4 linked regions of the Rubinisphaera margarita genome follow. The protein of the gene in region 3 interacts with the protein of the main gene of each other region in a pairwise test. Links are inferred from orthologs where the notes say so. Each region holds a gene or a part of one and is shown on either strand. Other genes may lie near its edges. The genes, in order: dnaE, L1A08_RS13715, rplL and obgE.

What was found.
Region 1: the proteins of rplL (region 3) and dnaE interact in binary tests that used the Escherichia coli proteins (3 or more experiments, as listed by UniProt). The link is inferred for Rubinisphaera margarita from one-to-one orthologs.
Region 2: the proteins of rplL (region 3) and L1A08_RS13715 interact in binary tests that used the Escherichia coli proteins (3 or more experiments, as listed by UniProt). The link is inferred for Rubinisphaera margarita from one-to-one orthologs.
Region 4: the proteins of rplL (region 3) and obgE interact in binary tests that used the Escherichia coli proteins (3 or more experiments, as listed by UniProt). The link is inferred for Rubinisphaera margarita from one-to-one orthologs.

Annotation. Positions count from the first base shown.
Region 1 is NZ_JAKFGB010000022.1:291,984-298,655, forward strand. What follows is about bases 1,344-5,383. They hold dnaE (DNA polymerase III subunit alpha), read left to right. Parts: upstream 1,344-1,670; coding sequence 1,671-5,183; downstream 5,184-5,383. Other genes in these bases: L1A08_RS22810 (hypothetical protein), read left to right, coding at 1,354-1,485. Also shown: L1A08_RS22410 (serine/threonine-protein kinase), read left to right, coding at 1-775; L1A08_RS22415 (hypothetical protein), read left to right, coding at 876-1,154. UniProt on the Escherichia coli protein: DNA polymerase III is a complex, multichain enzyme responsible for most of the replicative synthesis in bacteria. This DNA polymerase also exhibits 3' to 5' exonuclease activity. The alpha chain is the DNA polymerase catalytic subunit.
Region 2 is NZ_JAKFGB010000014.1:200,250-205,618, forward strand. The notes cover bases 247-2,983. They hold L1A08_RS13715 (universal stress protein), read right to left. Parts: upstream 1,967-2,983; coding sequence 1,526-1,966; downstream 247-1,525. Other genes in these bases: L1A08_RS13710 (Gfo/Idh/MocA family protein), read right to left, coding at 282-1,520; L1A08_RS13720 (D-2-hydroxyacid dehydrogenase), read left to right, coding at 2,103-2,983. Outside these bases: more of L1A08_RS13720, read left to right, coding at 2,984-3,125; L1A08_RS13725 (hypothetical protein), read right to left, coding at 3,718-4,365; L1A08_RS13730 (flagellar hook-basal body protein), read left to right, coding at 4,885-5,369.
Region 3 is NZ_JAKFGB010000014.1:50,159-55,757, forward strand. What follows is about bases 1-2,967. They hold rplL (50S ribosomal protein L7/L12), read right to left. Parts: upstream 1,708-2,967; coding sequence 1,294-1,707; downstream 1-1,293. Other genes in these bases: rpoB (DNA-directed RNA polymerase subunit beta), read right to left, coding at 1-779; rplJ (50S ribosomal protein L10), read right to left, coding at 1,828-2,361; rplA (50S ribosomal protein L1), read right to left, coding at 2,449-2,967. Outside these bases: more of rplA, read right to left, coding at 2,968-3,156; rplK (50S ribosomal protein L11), read right to left, coding at 3,263-3,688; transcription termination/antitermination protein NusG, read right to left, coding at 3,792-4,355; preprotein translocase subunit SecE, read right to left, coding at 4,591-5,022; rpmG (50S ribosomal protein L33), read right to left, coding at 5,321-5,476. UniProt on the Escherichia coli protein: The binding site for several of the GTPase factors involved in protein synthesis (IF-2, EF-Tu, EF-G and RF3). Is thus essential for accurate translation.
Region 4 is NZ_JAKFGB010000020.1:328,738-334,325, reverse strand. Bases 1,628-4,583 are described here. They hold obgE (GTPase ObgE), read right to left. Parts: upstream 3,639-4,583; coding sequence 2,616-3,638; downstream 1,628-2,615. Other genes in these bases: L1A08_RS19960 (hypothetical protein), read right to left, coding at 4,336-4,583; L1A08_RS19965 (hypothetical protein), read right to left, coding at 3,714-4,319; L1A08_RS19975 (hypothetical protein), read right to left, coding at 1,919-2,524; L1A08_RS19980 (sugar phosphate isomerase/epimerase family protein), read right to left, coding at 1,628-1,667. Outside these bases: L1A08_RS19985 (PTS sugar transporter subunit IIA), read right to left, coding at 24-725; more of L1A08_RS19980, read right to left, coding at 849-1,627; more of L1A08_RS19960, read right to left, coding at 4,584-4,704; L1A08_RS19955 (3-keto-disaccharide hydrolase), read right to left, coding at 4,944-5,588. UniProt on the Escherichia coli protein: An essential GTPase which binds GTP, GDP and possibly (p)ppGpp with moderate affinity, with high nucleotide exchange rates and a fairly low GTP hydrolysis rate.

The sequences.
Region 1 (6,672 bases), on a different replicon or contig from region 3:
AACACTCATCGGCGGACTCGGCGGAGCGATCGGCGTATGGCGAACACATCGACTTGTCGGGGGCGGCCGTGATCCCATGAATGACAGCGAATGGAACGCGCTCGATTCGATCTTTCTCCTCGTCTTGCAGCTCAGTGGGGCAGCCGTGCTTGGTGGAGGACTTTTCTGGCGCGAACTTGGTTATGGGGCGGCTCTCACGACAGTTCTCCTGGGAACTATACTCGGGTTGAACACCGGCGGCTTCAGTGTGTGGCGCTGGTCGGTGCGATCGTCAAAACAGAAGGGGCAGAGCGGAGATCGACTCGATCCCCAACTGGTGATGATCGCAGCCGGCATGCTGCTCGGAGCCGTGCTCGCTGCCGGCGGTCTGACTCTGCTCGTCATCGGCAGTCTCTGGCAGCCCGGCGGCGAAAAGATGATCGGCGCCTGGATGGGGAGTGGCTTCGGGTGCTTCTTCGGTGGCATGGGGGCCTTCATCGGCTGCTGGAATTCGTACCGCCACCGCGAAGGGGCAATCGATCTCTGGGAGGCACCTCATCGCACATGGTTCGACATGCTCATGGCCATCGATGCGGCCCTCGGTCTGGGAACCTTGATCGCGGCTCTCGCACTGCCGACAACCTGGAGTCTGGAATTTCGCTGGTCCCTCGGACTGATCGGCGTGATCCTCCTCTTCCAGAGCAGCCTCTTTGGCCTGATGCGGGGGCTCGGCTATCGCAGCGCCATGCAAACGCTGGACGAACTTCACCCCGACCGGCCGATCGAATCGCAATGACGGTTTCAGATCATCGCGACTGCGAGAAGGAAGGCTGGATCGATCACAGTTGCAAATTTTTGCTGGTGCCATCAATCACCGCGGTATTAGAATCGAGGGCATGATTCAGCTCACCCAGGAACAACGCGATGCCCTCAGCCGGAGCCACGACCGAATCGAATTCGAAGATCCGATCACGAAGAAGGTCTACGTGCTGGCCGAACGCGACCTCTGGTTAAGATCCCCGGCTCCCTTAGCTGAGAACGCCGACCTGGTGACGATTCAGAGAGAGATTCGCGAATTGGAAGCCGGCGAAGGGATGGGCTTCGACGAGTTACGAAAAGAGCTCTATACAGAGATGCGAGAAGAGTTCGGACTCCCCCTCCCGGAGATCGAATGAGTTTTCGTTTGATCATTCTCCCCAGGGCCCGAGCGGAAATGTTCGCTACGTCTCGATGGTGGGCAGAGAATCGCGATCGCGCTCAGGCTGCTGCCTGGATCGATGGATTTTTCAGGAAACTCCAGCCCCTCGGCACGAGGATCCTCTTTCCTACCCGCTCGCGGACGAAAGTGACCCGTTCCGCGATGAAATCCGCCAGTTGAATTACGGGCTTCCGGGCAAGCCGACCCATCGCACCCTGTTCACGGTTGTTTCCCCCGACAAGGTTGTCGTGCTCACTATTCGCCATCTGGCTCAAGGCCCGATCGATCCCCGTGACGTCAATCCCTGACATGCGACTCCGGCATGCAACTTCTGTTCTGGCAACACGTTCAGTCTCCCGCCCCTTAACTCTACGGCCCCCATTGGAACTCGCTCCGCTCCGCGGGTAGAATGGCGTCGTGGAACGAATTCACACGTGCCGCGACCAGCTGTCGCCGCGTTTTTGATGGACCTTTCTGCCCGTCGAGGATGACCATGATCACGGAGGCGACCTCCCCGCAGCGTCCGTTTGCTCACCTGCACTGCCACAGCCATTACAGCCTGCTTGATGGAGCCAACCGCATTCCCGCCATGATCGAAAAGGTCAAGGCGAACAACATGAATGCGCTGGCCATCACCGATCACGGCAACCTGTTCGGCGCTCTGGAGTTTTACCAGAAATGCAAAGCGGCTGACGTCAATCCGATCATCGGTTACGAGGCCTACATCGCGCCCGGAAAGCGGACCGACCGCAGCGCGAGCCGCATGAAGGAAGCCAGCTTCCACCTGACCCTGCTGGCCCAGAACAAAACCGGCTTTCAAAACCTGATCAAGATGGCCTCTTCGGCCTATCTGGAAGGGTTCTACTACAAGCCGCGAATCGACAAGGACCTGCTCGAAGCCCACAGCGAGGGGATCATCTGTCTGTCCGGCTGCGCGTCGAGCGAACTGTCGCACTACCTGCTCAGTGAAAATCACAAAGAAGCCGAGCAATTGCTCCGCTGGTACGAAAAGACCTTCGGCGACAGGCTCTATCTCGAGATTCAGGATTCCGGCGTGCAGATCCAGAAGGACTGCATGGAGCGGACGATTGAACTGGCCGACCGGTTCGGATTTCCTCTCGTCGCCACCAACGACGCCCACTATCTCAATCAGGAAGACGCCGGCTCCCACGAAGTTCTGCTCTGCGTGAATACCCGCACGACCATGCAGAACGAAAAGCGGATGAAGCTCGACAGTTGCGAGTTTCATCTCCGCACGCCAGAGGAAATGTACAACGCCTTTCCGCACTGCCCCGATGCCGTCGGCCGCAGCCAGGAAATCGCCGATCGCTGCGACATCGATCTCGATCTCACCGCGCGCCACTATCCAGTATTCCAGCCGCCCGAAGGCAAGACCGACGTCACCTTTCTTCGCGAGCTCTGCGAGAAGGGCCTCCAGTGGCGTTACGGGGATCAGCCGGCTCAGGTTTATTATGACCGGCTCGAGATCGAACTTGGCGTCATCGAGAAGATGGGCTACAGCAGCTACTTCCTCATCGTCTGGGACTTCGCCCGCTTCGCCCGCGAGAAGGGCATCCCCTGCACCGCCCGTGGTTCGGCCTGCGGAGCTCTGGTCGCCTATCTACTCGGACTCGGCGATGTCTGTCCGATTCAGTACGACCTGCTCTTCGAACGATTCCTCGACCCGAGTCGCTCCGAAGCGCCCGATATCGATATCGACTTCTGCCGCGATCGCCGGCAGTGGGTCATCGATTACGTGAAGGAGAAGTACGGCGAGGAGAGTGTCGCCCAGATCGGCACTTTCGGAACGCTCAAGGCCAAAGCCGCTCTCCGCGATGTCGGCCGCGCCCTGGATGTCCCGCTGCATCGGGTCAACGAAATCGCCAAGATGGTGCCCGAACAGCTCGGCATCAAACTCAAAGACGCCATCGAATCGACCGCGGAACTCAGAGAGCAGTACGACTCCGATCCACAGATCAAGGAGATGCTCGACTTCGCCATGGCGCTGGAAGGGCTCGCCCGGAACGTCGGGACGCACGCCGCCGGCGTGGTGATTGGCGACCGCCCGCTCGATGAATACATCCCTCTGCAGCGGATCACCGGCAAGACCGACATCATCACGCAGTGGACCGACGTCGAAACCGCCGGCCTGCTCAAGATGGACTTCCTCGGCCTGCGAAACCTGTCGATTCTCGACAAAGCCGTGCAGAACGTCCGCGAGAACTATCCAGATTTCAACATGCGGCCCATCGACTTCCCGCTCGATGACCAGAAGACCTTCGCCCTGCTCCAGCGCGGCGAAACCAAGGGGATCTTCCAGCTCGAATCGGGCGGCATGCGGGACCTGCTGACCAAGATGAAGCCGGACAAATTCGCCGACATCATCGCCACCTCTGCCCTTTATCGCCCCGGTCCCCTGGAAGGGGGGATGGTGATGACCTATGTCGAGGTGAAACACGGGCGGCAACCGGTGCCGAAGGTTCACCCGCTGGTCGACGAAGTGCTCGCCGAGACCTACGGCGTCATGGTCTACCAGGAACAGGTCATGCGGATTCTCAACCGCGTCGGGGGCATCGAGCTTTCTGCCGCGTACCGCTGTATTAAGGCGATCAGTAAGAAGAAGCTCGAAATCATCGCGGTGAACAAGGAGAAGTTCATCGAGGGTGCCCAGGAAAAGGAGATGTCCAAGGACAAGGCCGAGGAACTCTGGGGGCTCATTGAGAAATTCGCCGGGTACGGCTTCAATAAGTCGCACAGCACCGCGTACGGGGCCATCGCCTATCAGACCGCTTACCTGAAAGCCCACTTCCCCAAGGAGTTCATGGCGGCTCTGCTTTCCTGCGGCATGGAGAGTTCCGAGCGGATGGCGGAACATACCGACGACTGCCGCCGCATGAAGATCGACATCGTCCCGCCCGATCTCAACATGTCCGACGTCGAATTCAAAGTCGTCGGCGACAAGGTCGCCTTCGGGCTCGGAGCCATCAAAGGGGTCGGCGAAGGGGCGGTCTCCGAAATCGTCGCGGAGCGCGAAGCCAACGGCAAGTTCACCAACATCTTTGACCTCTGTGAACGCGTCGACCCCAAGGCGCTCACCAAGAGCGTGCTCGAAATCCTGATCAAAGCCGGCGCTCTCGACAGCTTCGGCCCCAACCGGGAACAGCACATGCTCGCCATGGAAACCGCCGTTCAGATGGCGGCTCGCAAGCACCGCGATAAAGCCCGCGGTCAGAAGAGTCTTTTCGGAGGAGCAGCCAGTGCCGAAGTCGCTGAGTCCGTCGCCGGCGTCGTGCCCGATGCTCCCGACTGGACGCACGCGCAGAAGCTCGCCTACGAAAAAGAGATCTTCGGCTTCTATCTCACGTCGCATCCGTTGACCGAATTCGCCGACGAGATTACGCCGCTCGTGTCACACACGACGAAGGAGCTCGGCGAGATTGAGGACTCGATGGAAGTCCTGGTCGGCGGGATGATTTCGTCGATCAAGAAAGCGACGACCCGCAATCCGTCCCGCAACGGCAACAGCAAGTACGTGAACTTCGACCTGGAAGATGCGAACGGCGTCGTCCGCTGCATCATGTGGCCCGACGATTACTCCCGCTATCAGGAAATGGTCGTCGCCGACGAAATCTGCATCATCGCCGGCCGCGTCGACCGCCGCGGCCGCGAGCCGAACCTGATCGTCAACAAACTCATGACGATCGAATCGGCCCAGAAGCAGATGACGCAGCACCTGGCGCTGAAGTTCCAGCACGGCTTCCACACCGAAAACGACATGAAACAGGTCCGCCGCATCCTCGACCACCACCCCGGCAACACCAACGTCGTCATCGTCGTCGAAGCCCCCGACGAATCCAACCCCGACTTCCTCACCCGCACCACACTGGGCTCGCCAACACTCTCGGTGACGGTCTCAACCAGGTTGCGCGAAGAACTGAACCAGGTGCTGGGCGAATCGTTTTATCGAGTGCATGTGTCGGCCCCGAAGAAGAAACGGGACGGGTAATAAGGTAACCACCAAACGGGAGTTCGAAGGCGGTAGGCCAGGCACCGCTTGAACTAATCGTCCCTCTCGGCAACAGAACGCAAGATGGTTCACCCCACAGATCCCACTGAAGTACTCCACGCGTTCTTCGCGGCGATGTATGATTGGGAGAGTCAAACGTCCCGCCTCTGTGACATCCGTATCGATTTTCTCCGAAACAATTCTCCTGCCCCCGGAACATCTCCTCATGCCGACTGGAAGGCATGGATGCTACGATACCGCGAGATTTTCGATGACTATTGCATTCCACCCGCGAAAGCGAGAGATCCGTTCCTTAATACGCCTTCATCCTATGCGCCAACCTCAGCGGCCCTATCTCGAGTTGAGGAGGTTAGTCCGACAAAGAGAGTGTTCTTCTTCGACAGTCTCCACGGCATCTTTTTCAACATGGCATTCGAACTGATTTTGACAAGCGGAGGCGAATGGAAGATTTCGAATAGATTTCGAGTCAATCGCCGGGGAGAATTAACGCCTGAAAGCATCTGACTAAGGCGCCGGGTGCCAATGGGCACGTGCCTGGCATTAGTCCGCAGGTCAGGCCCCGCCGGGTGCCACTGGCTCCGCCAGTGAAATTTCAAATGGAGGGCTGCCCCAACAAGCGCACTGGCAAAGCCAGTGGCACCCAGCGAAAGGAAGCTCAAAGCCCGTAGGTCAGGCACCGCCTGACGCGGTTGCTTCGAGCAACGTCCACTTCTCGTCAGGCAGGGCCTGACCTACTTAACTGGCGCAACGCATGCATTTCCTCAAAAGAGCGCAAAGCTAAAAGGGGTTTAATATCGGGTCAGAGGAACGATGGCTGACTGAGATCGCCTCGTTGTCACTTCGTTAGGAAGTCGCGTATGATTGAGTTTCCATTTGAACACAACAAGAGTTATGTCGACGAGATCTTTCGGTTCCTTGCCAGCCCGGGAGGATTTCAGGAGGGGGCATTTTCGGAAAAGCTTCCGACAGTGGGAGTTACTGTCATCAGTGGCTCGCGATGGCTTGCCAATTGTTCTGGATTTGAGATCTACCAAGATCCGGACGCGAAATGCGCAAGAATTGAGGAACTCTCTTGGTCTGACATCATGAAAGAAGACGATCATTTACAATTGGCGTTCGCGAGAGAGAATCGTGACTTAAGTTTGAGCATCAGTAGTTGGTTGTCTGGCGTCCTTCCCGTTTTGTATAATGATATTGATCGCAAATTTGGGGACAACCTTCCCCGGTTCATTATAGATGACATCTCGGGATTTATGTATTCCTGTGTCATTTTCCGGTCGGCGGTTGGGAACTCGCCATGCATAAACAACCTTATGTTTCAGTGTTATCTTGCGAATGGTTATCCATGTGGATGGTCAGGCGCATATCCTGATGGGCAAATGGTTGTGTACTCTGCGACTCCCTAGGCCAGGCACCGCCTGACGCGTTTGCTTCGAGAAACGTCCACTTCTCGTCAGGCAATGCCTGA
Region 2 (5,369 bases), 150 kb from region 3 along the record:
CGATGACAACTTTCACAGCGAACACGAATACCAGCCTGGTCAAAGAAGTCAGCAAGCTCCGTTCTGCCAAGCAGACCCCGCAGGGACGCTGCTGCAGCTCATGTCGCTCCTGCCGTAGTTGTCGGTCTTGCCGCAGTTGCCGCTCGTGCAACAGCTGTCGCAGCTGCCGCGGCGGCGGTTGCCACTGATCAGGAATGAAACATGTTGTCTCATTCGCCTCGACAGCCGGCGAGACTTCGGTCTCCGCCGGCTGTTTGTTTTTGGCGGCCTGAAGAAGCGACTCAGGCGAGGCTGACTGGCTGGCGGTTGCGATATGCCTGATTGCCGAGATGGCACAGTTCCGAGCTGATGCGGCCGGTTTCAAAGTCGGCTGCGACCGGCTGGCCGTGCAGAATGGCATCGATGAAGTTACGGGCGTGAGGCTCCGGCGTCTTACTGGCCGGCTGCCCGGCAGAAATTCGGCTGTCGTAAACTTTCCAGCCGCTGCGATCGAGAATCAAAGTGCCCCGCTCGCCGTAGAAGGCCACGCCATGCGGGCGGCCTTCAATGCCCCGCTGCGTCCACTGCCGATGTTCCCACGTAATGGCCGAATCAGCGTAGTCGTACTGCACGTGCAGCGTGTCGGGAGCTTCGCGACCATCGTTCAGGGAATAACACCCGCCGGCTGCGGTGACACGTTCGGGAAGTGCGACCTGCAATCCCCAGCGAGCCAGATCGAGCAGCGTCACCCCCCAGTTGCCGAGTTCGCCCGAGCCAAACTGCCACAGACAACGCCACTGGAAGTGCCAGTCGGCAAACGCGAGCGGACACTCTTTCTCCGGCCCCAGCCACAACCGCTGTTGTTCGGTCGACCAGCTGGCATCGTCGTTCGCTTCAGTCGACCGCAATCGCTGCCGCGGCACGCACGCCCAGGCCTTAGCGTACGCGACCTTGCCGAGTTCCCCGGCATGGAGGAATCGCATGGCCGACTGATAATGCGAACCGCTGCGATGCTGCAGACCGACCTGCACGGTCACATCCGACTTAGCGAGCATTTTCTGGAGATGAACGCCCTGTTCGCTGGTGTGTGTCGTCGGGATTTCGAGATAGATGTGCTTCCCGGCGTCGGCAGCCAGAGCGGACATCCAGGCGTGATGATGATCGGGCGTGGCGATCACCACGGCATCGACTTCCGGATTGTCGAGCAGGCGGCGGAATTCATCGGTGACCGTCAGTGAGTTCGCATCGAGTTCGAGTTCCCGCATCGCTCGCGTGCGGACCGCCGCGTCGACATCGCAGATCCCGGCAATCTCGCAACCCGGAGTTTCCTGAAAAGCCCGCGCGAGGGCCAGCCCCTGATTTCGTACGCCGATCATGCCGAGCCGCACGGTTTCATTGGCGGAACGGGACGTCGGACGCCCAGCGGCGACGGTACTCAGTCCGACAACGCCGGCTGCGGCTGTGGCTGCATTCCGGGCGCCTTCGCCGAGAAACTGGCGACGATTCAGCGAAATCGGAGATCGGGGGTTCTCGTGACTCATACAACTCAATCAGCGTCGTGACGCCGTAAGACCAGCACAGGACAGTGAGCATGGCGGATGACCCGCTCTGCAACCGAGCCCAACAGGGCCCGCTTGATGCCGTGATATCCGTGCGAAGGAATGATAATCAGATCCGCGTTAATGTCGGCTGCGTAATCGGCAATCTCGGTGCCGGGATCTCCGACCCGATTCAACACCGTCACCCCGGTGAAGTTGTGCTCTTCGATGTACTTCGCGGTATGCTCTTTGGTGACCGTTTCCCGCTCCGCTTCATCGACCACGCCCCAGGCAACGCCGGGACTGATGATATCGAGCGGAAACATCACATGAATCGCATGCACGTGCTCCGGTCGGGCCACCAGTTCCAGAGCCGTTTCAATCGCGGGCCGCGACTCTTCGGAGAAGTCGATCGGCACGACCACAGATTTCTTGGGAAGCCACGTCATCGGTGTTATCTTTCCTCAAGTGAGCGGCAAGGGGACTCGGCGGATCCACTATCATTCTGCTGATGTATAATGACTTTTCAATGAGAACACCTCCGCGAGCCCCGCTTTTTGCTGAAATCCAGGAAGGCAGCCCGTAATGTCGACGTCGGCCGAACGACTGAAATTGCTGATTTTCCCGGCGATTGACGCCGACCGTCTGCAGAGAATCACGGCAATCTCGCCCCGCCTGACCGTCGTGAACGCCGAAACTGCGGATTTGGCACGAACGGAGATCGCCGATGCGGACGCCTTTTACGGAAAGATCACTCCCGAACTGCTGTCCGCTGCCGGGCAACTTCGCTGGATCCAGTCGCCGACCGCCAGTCTGGAACACTATCTGTTTCCGGAACTGATCGCCCACCCGGCTACACTGACCAACATGCGGGGGCTCTTTTCGGATGTCATTGCCGACCACGTGCTCGGCTACATCCTGATGTTTGCCCGGAATCTGCATCTCTATCGGGATGCCCAATGGCAACGCCGCTGGGCTCCGGTGGGGGATGCAAACGCGAAGACCGATTTCGTTTCCTCCCCCGGCATCGAAACTCCGATCGATCGAGCGCATCGGCATCTGAGTGACTGCACGATGGGCGTCGTCGGTGTCGGAGCGATCGGAGCCGAGATTGCCCATCGGGGAGCTGCGTTCGGTATGTCAGTCCTCGGCGTCGATCCGCATCCGGTCACGGTGCCGGGGATCATTGAAGAAGCCTGGCCACTGGATCGTCTCCCCGAGTTGCTACGTGCGTCTGACTTCGTCGTCATTGCCGCCCCGCATACGCCGAGTTCGGAAGGGCTGTTCGAAGCCGAGATGATCGCCCACATGCGCCCCGACAGTTTCCTGATCAACATCGGCCGCGGCGCCATCGTTGACCTGGCTGCACTCACAGAGGCCCTGCAACAAAACCGCATCGCCGGGGCCGCTCTCGACGTCGTCGAGACCGAACCTCTGCCAGAATCGCATCCGCTATGGACCATGCCGAACGTGCTGATCACCCCGCATGTCGCGGCTGCATCCCCCCGAGTGCCACAACGCCATCTGACCACATTGCTGGAGAATGTGCGCCGGTTCGTAGCCGGGGAGGAATTGAGGAATGCGGTGACGAAGGAAGAGTGGTGCTAGCTCCCCGTACCGGCGGCAGTTCGCTCACGTCTCTCCAGCCCCAAAGGGGTGGCCCGTCCGACACGGGCGGGTGACGAAGTCACAAGAGGCCGCGCCATGTGCGAGCTTTCTTCGGGGGCCGACGATTTCAGTTCAAAACGCGGATGGTGCGGCCTCTTGTCGCTGTCGCGACCCGCCCGCAGCGGCGGACGGGCCACCCTTGACGATTGCGTTTGTTTCTGCAGCGCCGTATCCGTATTGGACGTTCGACGTGCTGTTCCTCGTCGAAGAACGGGCGTAGACAGATCGCTCACGTCGAGCCCTATGCACGGTTCTCCCACGAACACGAGTCAGAGATGTCTCCACAACCAACGCCGGGTGGCCCGTCCGTTACGGGCGGGTGACGAAGTCACAAGAGGCCGCGTTATGTGCGAGGTTTCTTCAGGGGCCGGATGATTTCACCGGACAACACGCGGATGGCGCTGCCTCTTGTCGCTGGCGCGACCCGCCCGCTGAGGCGGACGGGCCACCCGTCCCGGCCACGCCGATACGCCCGCTTCACGCTTCGGGTTGGGATTCCCTGGCAGTCTACGACTGTGACCTACGTAGCAGTTCACACCGTGTAGCGGCCGGCTTTCTTTTTCGGTTTCGTTTTCACGCGACCGACGTGCGGCGGATTGGGTTTCCTGTGGGCGGCGTGGTGCAGGTATCGGCGGCGAAAAGTGCTCCAGAGGCGGCCGGTGACTTCGATCTTCGTTGTTTGCGCGAGGCCGCGGAGGGAAACGGTGCCGGAGATCAGGATGAGCAGCGAAGCGATGAGCAGGCCGCGACGAACATCCTGCGAATCGGCAATGCGGCTGGCGGTCTGCAGCAACAGCGTGGGTTCGGCCTGCTCGGGGGGAGCGGCATCCGGGAACGCAAGTGGCTCGGCAGTGGCGTCGGCCTGGAGCATGACGTCTGGATGGATCGCCAGTTCGTAGGGGATCTGAATCTGTTGCAGTCCGACTTCTTCGGTTGGCTGCTGTCCGCGATTGAGCCAGGCGATCAACTGCGGTTCGTTGGCGACCGCTTCGATGAACCGGCCCCGTTGCAGGTTCTGCGATTCCAGATCGAGCAGTTCCCACTGCTGCTCGTGACAGAGCAGCCGCATGCGTTCATTGCGAACGTAAAGCGGAGCCAGCGTCGCCGCCGCGAAGAGCAGCCCCGCCAGAGAAGCGGCCAGCGGGAACTGCAGGCCGTGCCACCAGTTCTCGTTGTGCATGATTGGCTCCTCGTCGAGGCACTTGTGCAAGTCGTTGTTCAGAACCAGGGTGGCTCCCGAAAGATGTTTTCGGGGCGGCGCAGTCGTGGGAGTAGTGGGATTCAGCGAGTCATCCGCAGGACGTCGGCTCGGGAGTTGGCGGCATGGATCTATGTCTACCTGCGGCCTCCTGCGGCTTCGCCGCCCTGATAGCGGAGCTATCCGGGCCACCCTGGGGGACGCATTTCTGTGAAACACTCGACTGCTCGACGACAAGCCTCCTGTTGCTTTGCGACACAGAGATCAATCTCGGTGTCCTCCGGTTCTCTTGAGAGAAAATCGTCATCTGCGGAGAGGAAGCTGAGAATTCGTTGTCGTTCGGGGCCTCGGGGCGGGAATTCAGCGAGCAAAACCGGGGGCAGGGGGCTGAGGCAAGGTGGGGTGTTTGCATGAGTCTTTCCGATTTTAACGGTTTTACTCAAGAGGCAGGCTGTAACGGTCGATCTCGAAGAGGGACCTTTCATTTTCGGGAATTGATTCATGTTGTACGGACTTTACCAATCTGCCGTCGGAGCCGACCTTCAGGCTCTGAAGATGGAGACGGTGTCGAACAACATCGCCAATGCCGGAACCTCGACCTTCAAGCGGGATCTGGCGATTTTCGCCGTCCGGCAGCAGCAGGCCGAGATCGATGGTCACCCCGAACACATTCCTCCCGGCATGGAGGGCCATCCCGGCTCGGCCATCGCCGTCGATACCTTCACCGATTTCTCGCAGGGCCCCCTGGCAGAAACCGGAGCCGCCCTCGATGTGGCTCTGCTCGGTCCCGGATTCTTCAAAGTGACCGACGGAGAGAACGACTTTCTCACACGTCGGGGCACCTTCACCGTCAACGCCGATTCGCGGCTCGTGGAATCGGACACCGGTTACGAAGTCGTCGATGATCGCGGTGAGCCGGTGATTGTTCCGCCCGGCTCGACATTGCAGATTCTGGAAGACGGTTCGATCTCGGCTGTCGATCCGGT
Region 3 (5,599 bases):
ACGATGATCTCGCCGCACTTGTCGTGTCCCTGCTGATAGATCACGTCTTTGGCTGCGACGCGACCGGTCAGTTCTTCCGGCTTCGTCGCCTTGGTGATCTTCAGCGTCTCGGTCGGATAGAACATCTTGACCAGTTCGGAATCGGTCGAGTGGTTCTTGTCCATGGCACGCAGCAGCGTCATGGCCGAGAACTTACCGCTCTGGTCGATGCGGACGCCGAGCGTTTCCTTCTTGCTGATCAGCAGCTCGATCCAGCTTCCGCGTTCCGGAATGATTCGGCAGGAGTGCGTCTTTCGCTCACCAGGTTCGACGTTGATCACAAAGTCGACGCCGGGAGAACGGTGCAGCTGACTGACGACGCAGCGTTCGGCACCGTTGACGATGAACTCACCGCCACCGAGCATGATCGGCAGGTCGCCGAGGTAGACTTCCTCTTCGATCGGCTGCTCTTTCTGCAGACGCAGCCAGACTCGCAGCGGACGGCCGTAGGTCAGACGCAACTGGCGACATTCGACCGGGGAATAACGTGGCTTGCCCAGCTCGTATTTCACGTATTCCAGACGGAACTGCTCGTCGAAGCTCTGAATCGGGAAGATCTCACGGAGGATCTCTTCGAGTCCGATTGGCTTGCGGCGGGCCGGATCAACGTCGGCCTGCAGAAACCGGGCGTATGAGTCGGTCTGAATGCGAGTCAGGCCCGTCATTTCGAAGTCGGTCTGCAGGACTCCTGTATTCCGGTTCTCGTTGACGGCAATGATGCGCTGCACAGGCACCGGCATAAACTCTCTCCCTTATTCCCATCAATAAATTGATTGTACGAAACTGCCGAGACATCGATTGATCCGGGCAGTCAAAACCGCCATCAGCGATCAATGCAGCTAAAGCTCACCAGGAATGAGGCATTTGACGGAGAATTCCGCCACATTCCGGACCGTGTCACCGCGGCAGTCAGTCTCCCCCAGACCCCTGCACCCATCGGACAGAATAGCAAACTGGACAGCAACACCCGTGGGCACGCAGCGCGCGTAAACCGCCCCGCGAGTACGGACCCTCTTCGCGGCGCGGGAGAAGCGAATTTCTCAAACTTGAGGCGATGCAGCACGTAACGACCGAACAGCAGACCAATGGCAATCCCAGATTGCCAAATACTAACGCAGTCCGCCCAAAATGCAACAGAATGGAGAAAAAACGTGATTTCTCCATTCTGTTCAAGCAATTTGGGCACTGAAGATGCTCTTAACGAGCACCTCGCACGACAGCGATCAGCTCATCAGCAACACAACCGAGTCACGATTACTTGATCTCGGCGGTACCACCGGCAGCTTCGATGTCGGCCTTGACCTTTTCGGCGTCTTCCTTCGAAACAGCTTCTTTGAGCGGCTTCGGAGCGCCTTCGACCAGTTCCTTGGCTTCCTTCAGGCCCAGTCCCGTGATGGCACGGACGGCCTTGATGACGCCGATCTTCTGATCGCCGAAACCGGTCAGGATAACGTCGAACTCGGTCTGCTCAACTGCTGCAGCCGGGCCGTCGTCGCCACCAGCAGCCGGAGCGGCCATCATCACGCCGCCGCCAGCCGGCTCGATGCCGTGGACTTCCTTCAGGTAATCGCCAAGCTGCTTCGCCTGGAGCAGTGTCAGTCCAACGATCTGGTCGCCCAGGCTCTTGGTTGCATCGTCAAATTCAGTTGTCGCTTCGGCTGTCGCCATGACATTCCCCTCGTAATCAAAAAGTAACAGTATGTCCGCTGATCGTACCCTGCTCAGCACCTAAAGATCATGACAAATCGCGGCTAAGGTACCCCGCGTGTTTTCCAGTTTGGCCTGAGATCAGGCTTCGGTCTCGCCAGCCTCTTCGGCCTTTTCTTCCACGGCTTTGATGCAGCCGGCCAGCTTGCCGCCGGGGCCGAGCAGTGCTCCACCCAGACGTGCACCCGGGCTCAGAATCAGACCTGCGATCTGGGCGATCAGTTCCTGGCGGCCCGGGCTCTTCGAGAGTTTCTCGACGCCGGCCTTATCCAGAGCCTGACCTTCGACCGTCGCTCCCTTGAGTTCGAGTGGATCAATTTTCTTGACCCACCGTGTGATCTCCTTTGACAGAGCCACAACGTCTTCACCGCCCCAGACCAGAGTCGAGGGACCGGAGAGAACGTCACCCAGGGACTTGCCGGCGTCGCCAAGAACACGGCGAGCCAGTGTATTCTTCACCGTAAGGAGGTGGACGCCCTTTTCCTGAAGTGCGATACGGAACTGGTTGTCCGTCACGGCATCCAGGCGGGACGAGTCAATCACGAGAACTTCAGTCGCGCCTTCGAGGCGACCTTCGATCTCGTTCATCAACATCTCTTTGACTTTTTTGCTCATCGCAGCACCTTCACATCATTCAGATCAACACTGATTCTGATCACATCCAGGGCCGAATCGGCTCCCGCTGGATACCCGACCCTAAACTCAGACAGCCACGGAAATCCCGGGGCCCATCGTGCTGGACAGCGCGACGTGACGAACGTAGACACCCTTTTGTGCATTCGGCTTCAGCGAATTGATGTGCTGCAGCAGGGCATCGATGTTCTCGATCAGCTTTTCAGCATCGAAGGACATCTTGCCGACCACGCAGTGCACGTTTCCGCTGGAGTCGTTCCGGAACTCAACTTTACCGGCTTTGTATTCTTTGACGGCTCCGGCCACATCCTGGGTCACCGTGCCAGCTCGCGGCGATGGCATCAGTCCGCGAGGACCGAGCACGCGACCGAGAGGGCCAACGACACCCATCATGTCTGGAGAAGCGATGGCGACGTCGAAGTCGAGCCAGCCTTCTTTCAGAATGCGATCGGCCAGTTCTTTGTCACCGACGGCGTCGGCACCGGCAGCTTCCGCAGCGGCAGCCGCGTCGCCCTTGGCGAACACGATCACTCGCTGCGCCTTGCCGATTCCGTGCGGAAGAACGATCGAGCCGCGAACCAGCTGATCGGCCTGACGGGGATCAATCCCCAGCCGCACAGCGATTTCAACGGTCTGATCGAACTTGCAGGGCTTCACACCCTTCGGCAGGTCCGACTCGACACCCTTCAACTCATTAACAGCCTTCGCCAGATCAACCGTGCCCAGGGCATCGGCCTTGTCCCGCATGGCCTGAACTCGTCTCGAACGTTTTGCCATCTTCCCAAACCTTCAACAATATCTGACGCGCTACACTCTTTGAAACTGCTGCGGCGAAACGCCGACGGGGACCCCGCGGACCCGATACTGTGTTCTCTCGTGACGATTACTCGACGACTTCAATTCCCATACTGCGAGCCGTACCAGCGATCATGCGAGCTGCGTGATCGATGTCGGCGGCATTGAGGTCGCTCAATTTCGTCTTGGCGATATCATTCAGCTGACCCTGAGTCACGGTTCCGACCTTTTTGGTGTTCGGAGTACCGGAGCCCTTGGCGATTGAAGCGGCCTGCTTCAACAGCACAGCTGCCGGCGGACTCTTCAGCACGAATTCGAACGAACGGTCGTTGTAGACCGTGATAATGACTGGAACCGTAACGCCGGTCATATCCTTGGTTCGTTCGTTGAACTGCTGAACGAACTGGCCGATGTTAACCCCGTGAGGACCAAGAGCGGTACCCACTGGAGGAGCAGGCGTGGCCTGACCGCCGGTGACCTGAACCTTGATTTCCTTGACAACCTGCTTTGCCATTTCAACTCACCCTATATCGCCAGAAAACTGGCGGATTCTCATCGACCTATTTCACGAAGACTCTCTGCAACTGGCGACCGCCGAAACCAGCAGAGAACGAAGCTCAGATCTTCTCCACCTGCCAGTGCTCCAGTTCCACCGGAGTCGGGCGCCCGAAGATCTCGATCAACACACTGATTTTTCCGCTGGTGTCATCGATCGCTTCAACGGAACCTTCGAAGCTTTCGAACGTTCCCTCGTTGATTTTCACCGTATCACCCTCAGCCAGGTTGATTTTGACCTTGGCTGGTTCTTCTTCTTTCGTCTCTTCCTGACCGAGCATCCGCTCGATCTCTTCATCCTTCATCGGGATCGGCTTGCCAGCTGCTCCGGTGAAGTCACCGACGCCGCTGGTGTCGCGAACCAGGTACCAGGACTCATCATTCAGAATCATCTGAACCATGACATAGCCCGGGTAGAGCCGCTGCTCGCGAACCCGCTTCTTCCCGCTCTTGGTTTCGACCACCTTTTCCGTTGGAATGATGATCTCGCCGAAATACTCATCGAGATGATCCCGCTTGATCCGACGCAGCAGCGAATCCCGAATGGTTCGCTCGCGATTGGACTGAACCTTCAGCACATACCAACGCATCTCGGGCTGACCCAGTTCAGCCTCGTCTTCACGCATCGGTATGTCAGGTCTATCATCCATGGAAAGTGGTCCGCACCTTATCCGAATATTATTAATAGCCTCGAATCCCGAGAAGATTCAGCGAAAACGCGATCGCTGTCCCTGGGCTGCGAGGCAAAGAAACGGGGATTATGGAAATCTGCCCGTTGAATTTCAAGCCACAGGCCTGCATCCATTTGGAGAAATCACGGTTCAGTCCCGGATCGGGTCCAAACAGCGAGCTCTTCCGTGACTACATCTTCAGGAAGCCGAAGTACGTGAAGACATATCGCCAGATGACGTCGAACGCAAAGAGCGCCACGGCGAGTACAACCATCACCACGAGGACGACAATCGTTGCACGCCAGAGTTGCGACCACGTTGGCCACGACACCTTTTCCATCTCGCCCTGCACGCCGATCATGAAGTCGGCTGCAGGAGGATAGTTCACCACGCGATAGGCCAGCCAGCAGCCGACGACGGCTACTGCGGTCGAGATGCCCAGACGGGTCGTCTGGTCAAATCCACCCAGCACATTCACGGAGAGAGTCCAGGCAGCCACGATGAACACAGCGCCAATCGCGATGGCTGTCACCTGTCGCACCTGGCGACCCTGATTTCGCTTATACAGGCTGGCGGAGAACAATTCCGACAACAGTCCCCCAGACGACTTCGATCTCGACATACGTCTCGTTCCGCCAATCAATCTTGATTCAAGTCAGCCCCTGCGGGTGTCCGACTCACAGGGATGGCTGGGCAACGTCCTCTTCTGCCAGCCTGGTAAACACGGGCGGAGAGACTTGAACTCCCAACCTGCGGATTTGGAATCCGCTGCTCTGCCAATTGAGCTACGCCCGTAAACTCCAGTCACATCACGTCAGTCCGTTTTGATGCGGGCCAACCACAAAAAAATAACAAAACTGCCTCATAACGCCAAGAGCGAACGCCTTCCGGCAATTCGCCTCAGCCTGCGAGAGCAGATGTTACTTCTTGCGTGATTCTTTATGCAGCGTGTGACGACGCAGCTTCGGGCAATACTTCATCAGTTCGAGTCGCTCGGTGCCGCGCATTTCTTTCGGAACGCGATAGTTCCGCATACCGGTTTCCGTGCATTCCAGCCACACATACTCGCGAGCCATGACAGCTACTCCACAAATCGCAGCCGAAGACTCACGGCTGGGCTAACTTGAACTGAAGAAAACCAAGCCTCGCCCTTGTAACTACGCAAGAGCGAGGCTGGTATAAATTCACAATCGCTTCCA
Region 4 (5,588 bases), on a different replicon or contig from region 3:
CCCCCGGTCTCTGACCGGTTCATCTACGAGAGCGTTTTTTCGGCGTCTTCGATGATGCGGTAGGCTTCTTCCGAGGTCTCGGCGTGGCTGAGGTCTCGCAGGAAGCCGGGGATTTTGAACAGGCGGCCGAGGCGGGCCAGAACCTGCAGGTGCGTGGTGTTGTCGCGGCAGAGGATCAGGAAGAACAGGTGCGTCAGGCCGCGGGTGCCACCGAAAGGGATGCCATTGCTGGAGCTGCCGAAGGCGATGATCGATTCACCGATTGCATCCGGCATCGGGTTGCGGGGGTGAGGGATGGCGACCCCTTCATCCATAGCCGTGCTCTGAATGTTCTCGCGTTCGATGACGGCCTTCAGGACTTCGTCGGGGGTCCAGACCTGATAGGTGTTTCCGGCCAGCTTGACGAGCCGCTCAAGCACCGAACGTTTCGTCCGGGCCTGAATCGGGACCTCCATCGTTTCCAGCTGCAGCAGACTGGTGACGGGGCATTCCTGATCGACTTCTTCGGACTGCTGCGAGCTTTCGAGGGCTTCCCATTGATCGGGCGAGTAGTTCTCGAACTCTTTCTCGATCCACTCGCGGATCTCGTTGGCCTGGAAGACCCAGTTACCGTCGACGCGGCGACCGGGAATATTCCCCTTGGCCGCAAGTCGTTCGACCTCACGCAGATCCCGGCCCATTTCGCGGGCCAGTTCTTCAATCGTCAGAAGATGGGGGCTGGACATTCTGTTCGCGTCGCCTGGCAAGTCGCTGCGACGCGGTTAGACCTTGTCCGGGAATCATAGCGGCTGGTGTTGAACATCCTTGAACGGCGTCCGGGTGGCACACGCTACGACGACCCACGCGATCTACCCTTCGTCGCGGAAGGAAGGAAAGTGAGCGTTGAGGGCTTCAAGAGATCGCTGGAACGGTTCAATGTGATCACTTTGCCACACTTCATCGCACCACGTGTCGATCTCGTAAATATCACGGTATCCATTCGATTCGAGGAAATCCAGCCAGCCCGTCAGGTTCATCTTTCCGGAATAAGGCAGGCACTGCCGACGCGGTTTCGCCGACGACTGACCATCGCAGAGCCGAACCAGCTTCACGGTGGGCAGCAGGCTTCGGATCTCGCTCTTCCAGTGACGCTCCTGCAACGCGTAATAACTGTGCAGACAAACGCCGACATAGGGATGGTCGCATTCCTCGATCAGCTCTCTGCATTTTCGCAGCGAGGTCAGGAAAGTCCACCCGTAAGAGGCGGAAGCCGACATCGGCATCACGGCCAGCTCAATGCCGTACTCCGCTGCGTAATCGCCCAGGTACTTGAGCGATTCAACTGCGAGGCGGAGAGCGTGCGAATGAATGTGTCGCCCCTGCTCGCCGGTGCAGACAATCACATTGCGCGAACCGATCCAGCTTGCAAAGCGGATCACTTCCTCGGCTTCAGCCAGAGAATCTTCGAGCAGATAGCCGTTGGTTCCTGTGAAGCCGCCCACCCAGGAAATACTGGAAGGTCGCAGCTGATATTTTTCGAGCAGGCTCGCGGCGGCCTGCTCGGACATTTCTTCGTATTTCCATCGCCAGAGGCCAATGTGCCGGAGTCCGAGTTTCTGGACCGCTTCCAGGTCGTCTTCGAAACTCCACTTCTTGGTCGTCATCTGACTGAGCGAAAGTCGATGCATCAACGGTGAACACTCCTGGGCGCTTTGCTGTCGGCTTGTCCCGGGAGACACCGACTCCTTGCCCGCTTCGTGCCGATCCTCTCGAGGATAGAAGTCGTCTGCGTTCAAACGGCTTGGCACGAGGTCATTCCTTAGGTTGTATGATGTGGTCCGTGGCTGGCGATCGTAACGATCCGCTGGCGGGAAATCATCGCCTCCGCAGAGGCCTGACATGAAGTGTAACGTCTCATTCCTGAAGCGGAATGGCAGAACTACGGCTTCTCGACAGCCACTTCAATCTGGTCGACATGAACGTCTCCGCCTCCGACGCGAAACACCACGCCCGGCTTCTTCACGCCGAACGAATCATCGGACGCCGTAAGCTGATACTGATTGTCGATGCTGACGCGAACGTCCTTCCCGGAGGCGGTCAGCTTCACCGAATGCCAGCCCTCCAGGGGTTTCTCGAAACGCACCGTCGCCAGCGTCTCGTCTTTGGAATCCTCCCTGTTCTTGTCGCGATGCTTCTTGATCATCGCCGACTGCGGCGTGAGCACCAGCGAGTAGAGGTGCCCTTTCTTGTCGAGCGTTCCGGGAGCGGGATCGAAGCCGATGTGAAAGAACTTCGCTCCGTCCTCGAATTTCACGCGACAGGTAATCGATCCGTCCGTCAGGGGTGTCTTCAGACGGGCCGCTCCCGCGTGCTTGTCTTCCTTCAGCTCGCGACAGACGAGCGTGTCGTCGTTCAGTTCCCAGTAGCCGAAGTTCGCGTACCAGCTGGAAGGCAGCTTCGAGGGATTCCCGTCCTTGCCTGCCGCTTCCGTGAACGTGGAAACGAACAGCAGCGAACAGAGCACGGCGGCGAACGCATGTCGCATTTCATGATCCTTAAAAGGAAGAGCGGACACAGAGTGCGTTTCGATCGGAAACGCCAGTGGAGCGATCGACTTTCGCAAGGATGGGATCGGACTACTCCGACGAGGTCGGTTGAGATTCCGACTCGCGGATTTCTGCAAGCTTGCGGACGATCGTCCGCTTCAGTTCGTCGAGTCCCTGACCCGTTACTGCTGAGATGACCAGGACCGGCTCGTTAACGGTCTCGCGGAGCAGTTCCGCGGCGGCCTCGGAGTCGGGCAGTTCGGCTTTGGTGATGACAATGATTTCCGGCCGCTCATCGAGTTTCAGATCGTACAGACGAAGTTCTTCGCGGATCTGATGATAGTTCTCGACTGGATCGGTCTGATCCATCGGCGCGGGTTCCACCAGATGCACGAGCAGTCTGGTCCGTTCGATATGACGCAGAAATTCATGGCCCAGCCCGATCCCGGCGTGAGCCCCTTCGATCAGCCCCGGGATATCTGCGACGACGAAATCCTGATCCCAGCCGACCTGGACAACACCGAGATTCGGGGTCTTGGTCGTGAAGGGATAATCGGCGATCTCCGGCGTGGCCCGCGAAACGCGACTCAGCAGTGTCGACTTGCCGGCATTCGGCTTTCCGACCAGACCGACATCGGCAATCATTTTCAGTTCGAGCGTGATCGTTCGATCTTCGCCCTCTTCACCGACTTCGAACTCTTTCGGAGCGCGGTTAATCGGAGTGGCAAAGCGTTTGTTGCCGCGTCCTCCGCGTCCGCCTTTGGCCACGATGACACGGTCGCCCGGCGAAGCCAGATCGCGAAGCACGTGTCCCCGTTCCGCGTCTTTGACAATGGTTCCGGGCGGCACTTCGATAATGGCGTCCGCACCGTTCTTGCCGCGACAGAGCGCCCCTTCACCGTGAGAGCCCCGCTTCGCGTTCCAGTGCATATGACCAGCCAGGTGTCCCAGGCTGTTGAGGTGCTCGTTCACGACGAGAACGACATCGCCCCCGTCGCCGCCATCGCCCCCGTCGGGGCCGCCTCGGGGAACGTGAGCTTCACGTCGGAAGCTCATGCAGCCTCGACCACCGTCACCGGCATGACAGATCAGCGTAATTTCGTCAATAAACATCGTTTAACCGCACCGCCTCAAGAAGAATTTCTCTTTAAGGATAACTAACTCCTGAAGAAATGCCATTGCGGGTGATCAAGAACGCTGGAGTTCGTGCAGCTCTCCCGAGGCATACGCATCGTACAGCTCGAACAGGCACAGTCGCAGGTCTCCGCGATGCCGGGCGAAGACGTCTTTCGTCGGAATCTTCCAATCCGGAAACCCTGATCTCAGCAGCTCGGCGACAATGCGATCAAGCAGTTCCGGCGTCGTCTCGCACTGTCGCAGCGTCGGCAGCAGTCCTGGTTGATGCGTTGTAATCAGGCACCCCGTTTCAGCAGGCAGAGAGCGGATCAGTTTTCGCCAGGTCCACCAGTTCATCTGCTCGGCTCCGTCGACACAGAGCAGATCGTCCGCCTTCAGAATGCGACGCAGTTCCGGGATCGCCCCCGTCGGCAGCACCCGTCGGTCACGGGTCAGGCGAATCCAGTGAACGGTCACCCCGCGTGATTCGTAGTGAGCGGCGATCTCTCTCTGCAGAGTCGTCTTGCCATGTCCTTCCGGCCCCACCAGAGCGGCCCGACGGTTCATCGCGTCCAGTTGTCCGATCAGACCTTCCAGCGAATCGGTCTCAAACTGATACCGGATCTTCACGAGATGTTCGGTGGCGAACGGATTGAAGCGAGCCGCCTGGACAGACATGAAAGACGTCCCCCCGTCACTCAGCTGCGGAATGCAGGATGATTTCGCTCGCTCCCGGAGCCATCAGGAACTCCGTGCGAGTCGATTCGCCACTCGGGAAGACAATCAGCTCGAACGCCCAGACCAGAGACAGCAGCTTGCCGGAACAACTGTAGGGTCCGTCCGGCAGCTGAATCTCTTCGTGCTTTTGACCGCTCAGTCCGATGTTGCTGTAAGTCCAGGTCTCCTCGATGCTCAGATTCTGATCGCCCTTGCCGACCGTATTCCAGACCAGCCGCAGCTCGACCCGACTCTGATCCTCCAGCAGGCTCCACCGGACATCAACCGGAACCACCTGTCCCGGCTCAAACTGAGCCCCTGACCGCGGACGTTCAATTTCGAGCATGAAAGGCTTTCCTGTCCAGGGTGCCAAAACCGTACCGGCGCTATCCTGCCGCCGAATGGACGCACCATGTCAATCCGCGTGGATCATGTCACCGACTTTCCGCTCCGAGAAATCCATGGCATCGGAACGTCATCTCTCCAACCACGCTTTCCCGGCGGCAGGATGCCGCCGCTACGTTCCAACCGGTGACACAGACGCGAATGTCTGTGCCACCGATCTGGATCCCATCACACGCTCGCTTACGGAAGCTCTTTCACGTAGATGTTCCGGAAGTAGAGCGTGTTGCCGTGGTTCTGGAGTTCGATTGCTTCTTTCGGGTAGATCGGCTTGTCGCGTTCCCAGTAGTTTTCCAGCACGACGTTATCGACGACCAGTTCGCCGTTCAGCTTCACGCTGACCTTGTCGTCCACCATCTTGATCCAAAACGTGTTCCACTCGCCGATCGGGTTGTCGGCACACTTGCTGGGCGTACTCGGGTGAATCTTGTTGTTGAACAAACCGCCGGAGCCGACGCTGTTCCGTTCGACTTCGACCGTCGGATCCCAGATCTGCACCTGCGGCGTTCCACGCAGGTAGATCCCGCTGTCGCCCTTCGGCTCGATTTTCCAGTCAACGTACAGTTCGAAGTTGCCGTACTTCTTCTTCGTGCACAGGTTCTTGCCTTTGCCGTCGAAGACGAGAATGCCATCTTTGGGTTCCCAGTGGGCCCGCATTTCTTCGTCGGCTTTCTTCTGAGCTTCGGCGAGCTCTTCGTCCGACATCTCGGCTCGGGTCTTCGGGTTCCCAACCAGCCCCTGCCAGTTGGTCAGGTCTTTCCCGTTGAACAGAGCTTTAAAGCCCTTGGGAGGCGTGTTGAGTTTCTCTTCGGCGAGAATCGGTGAGGC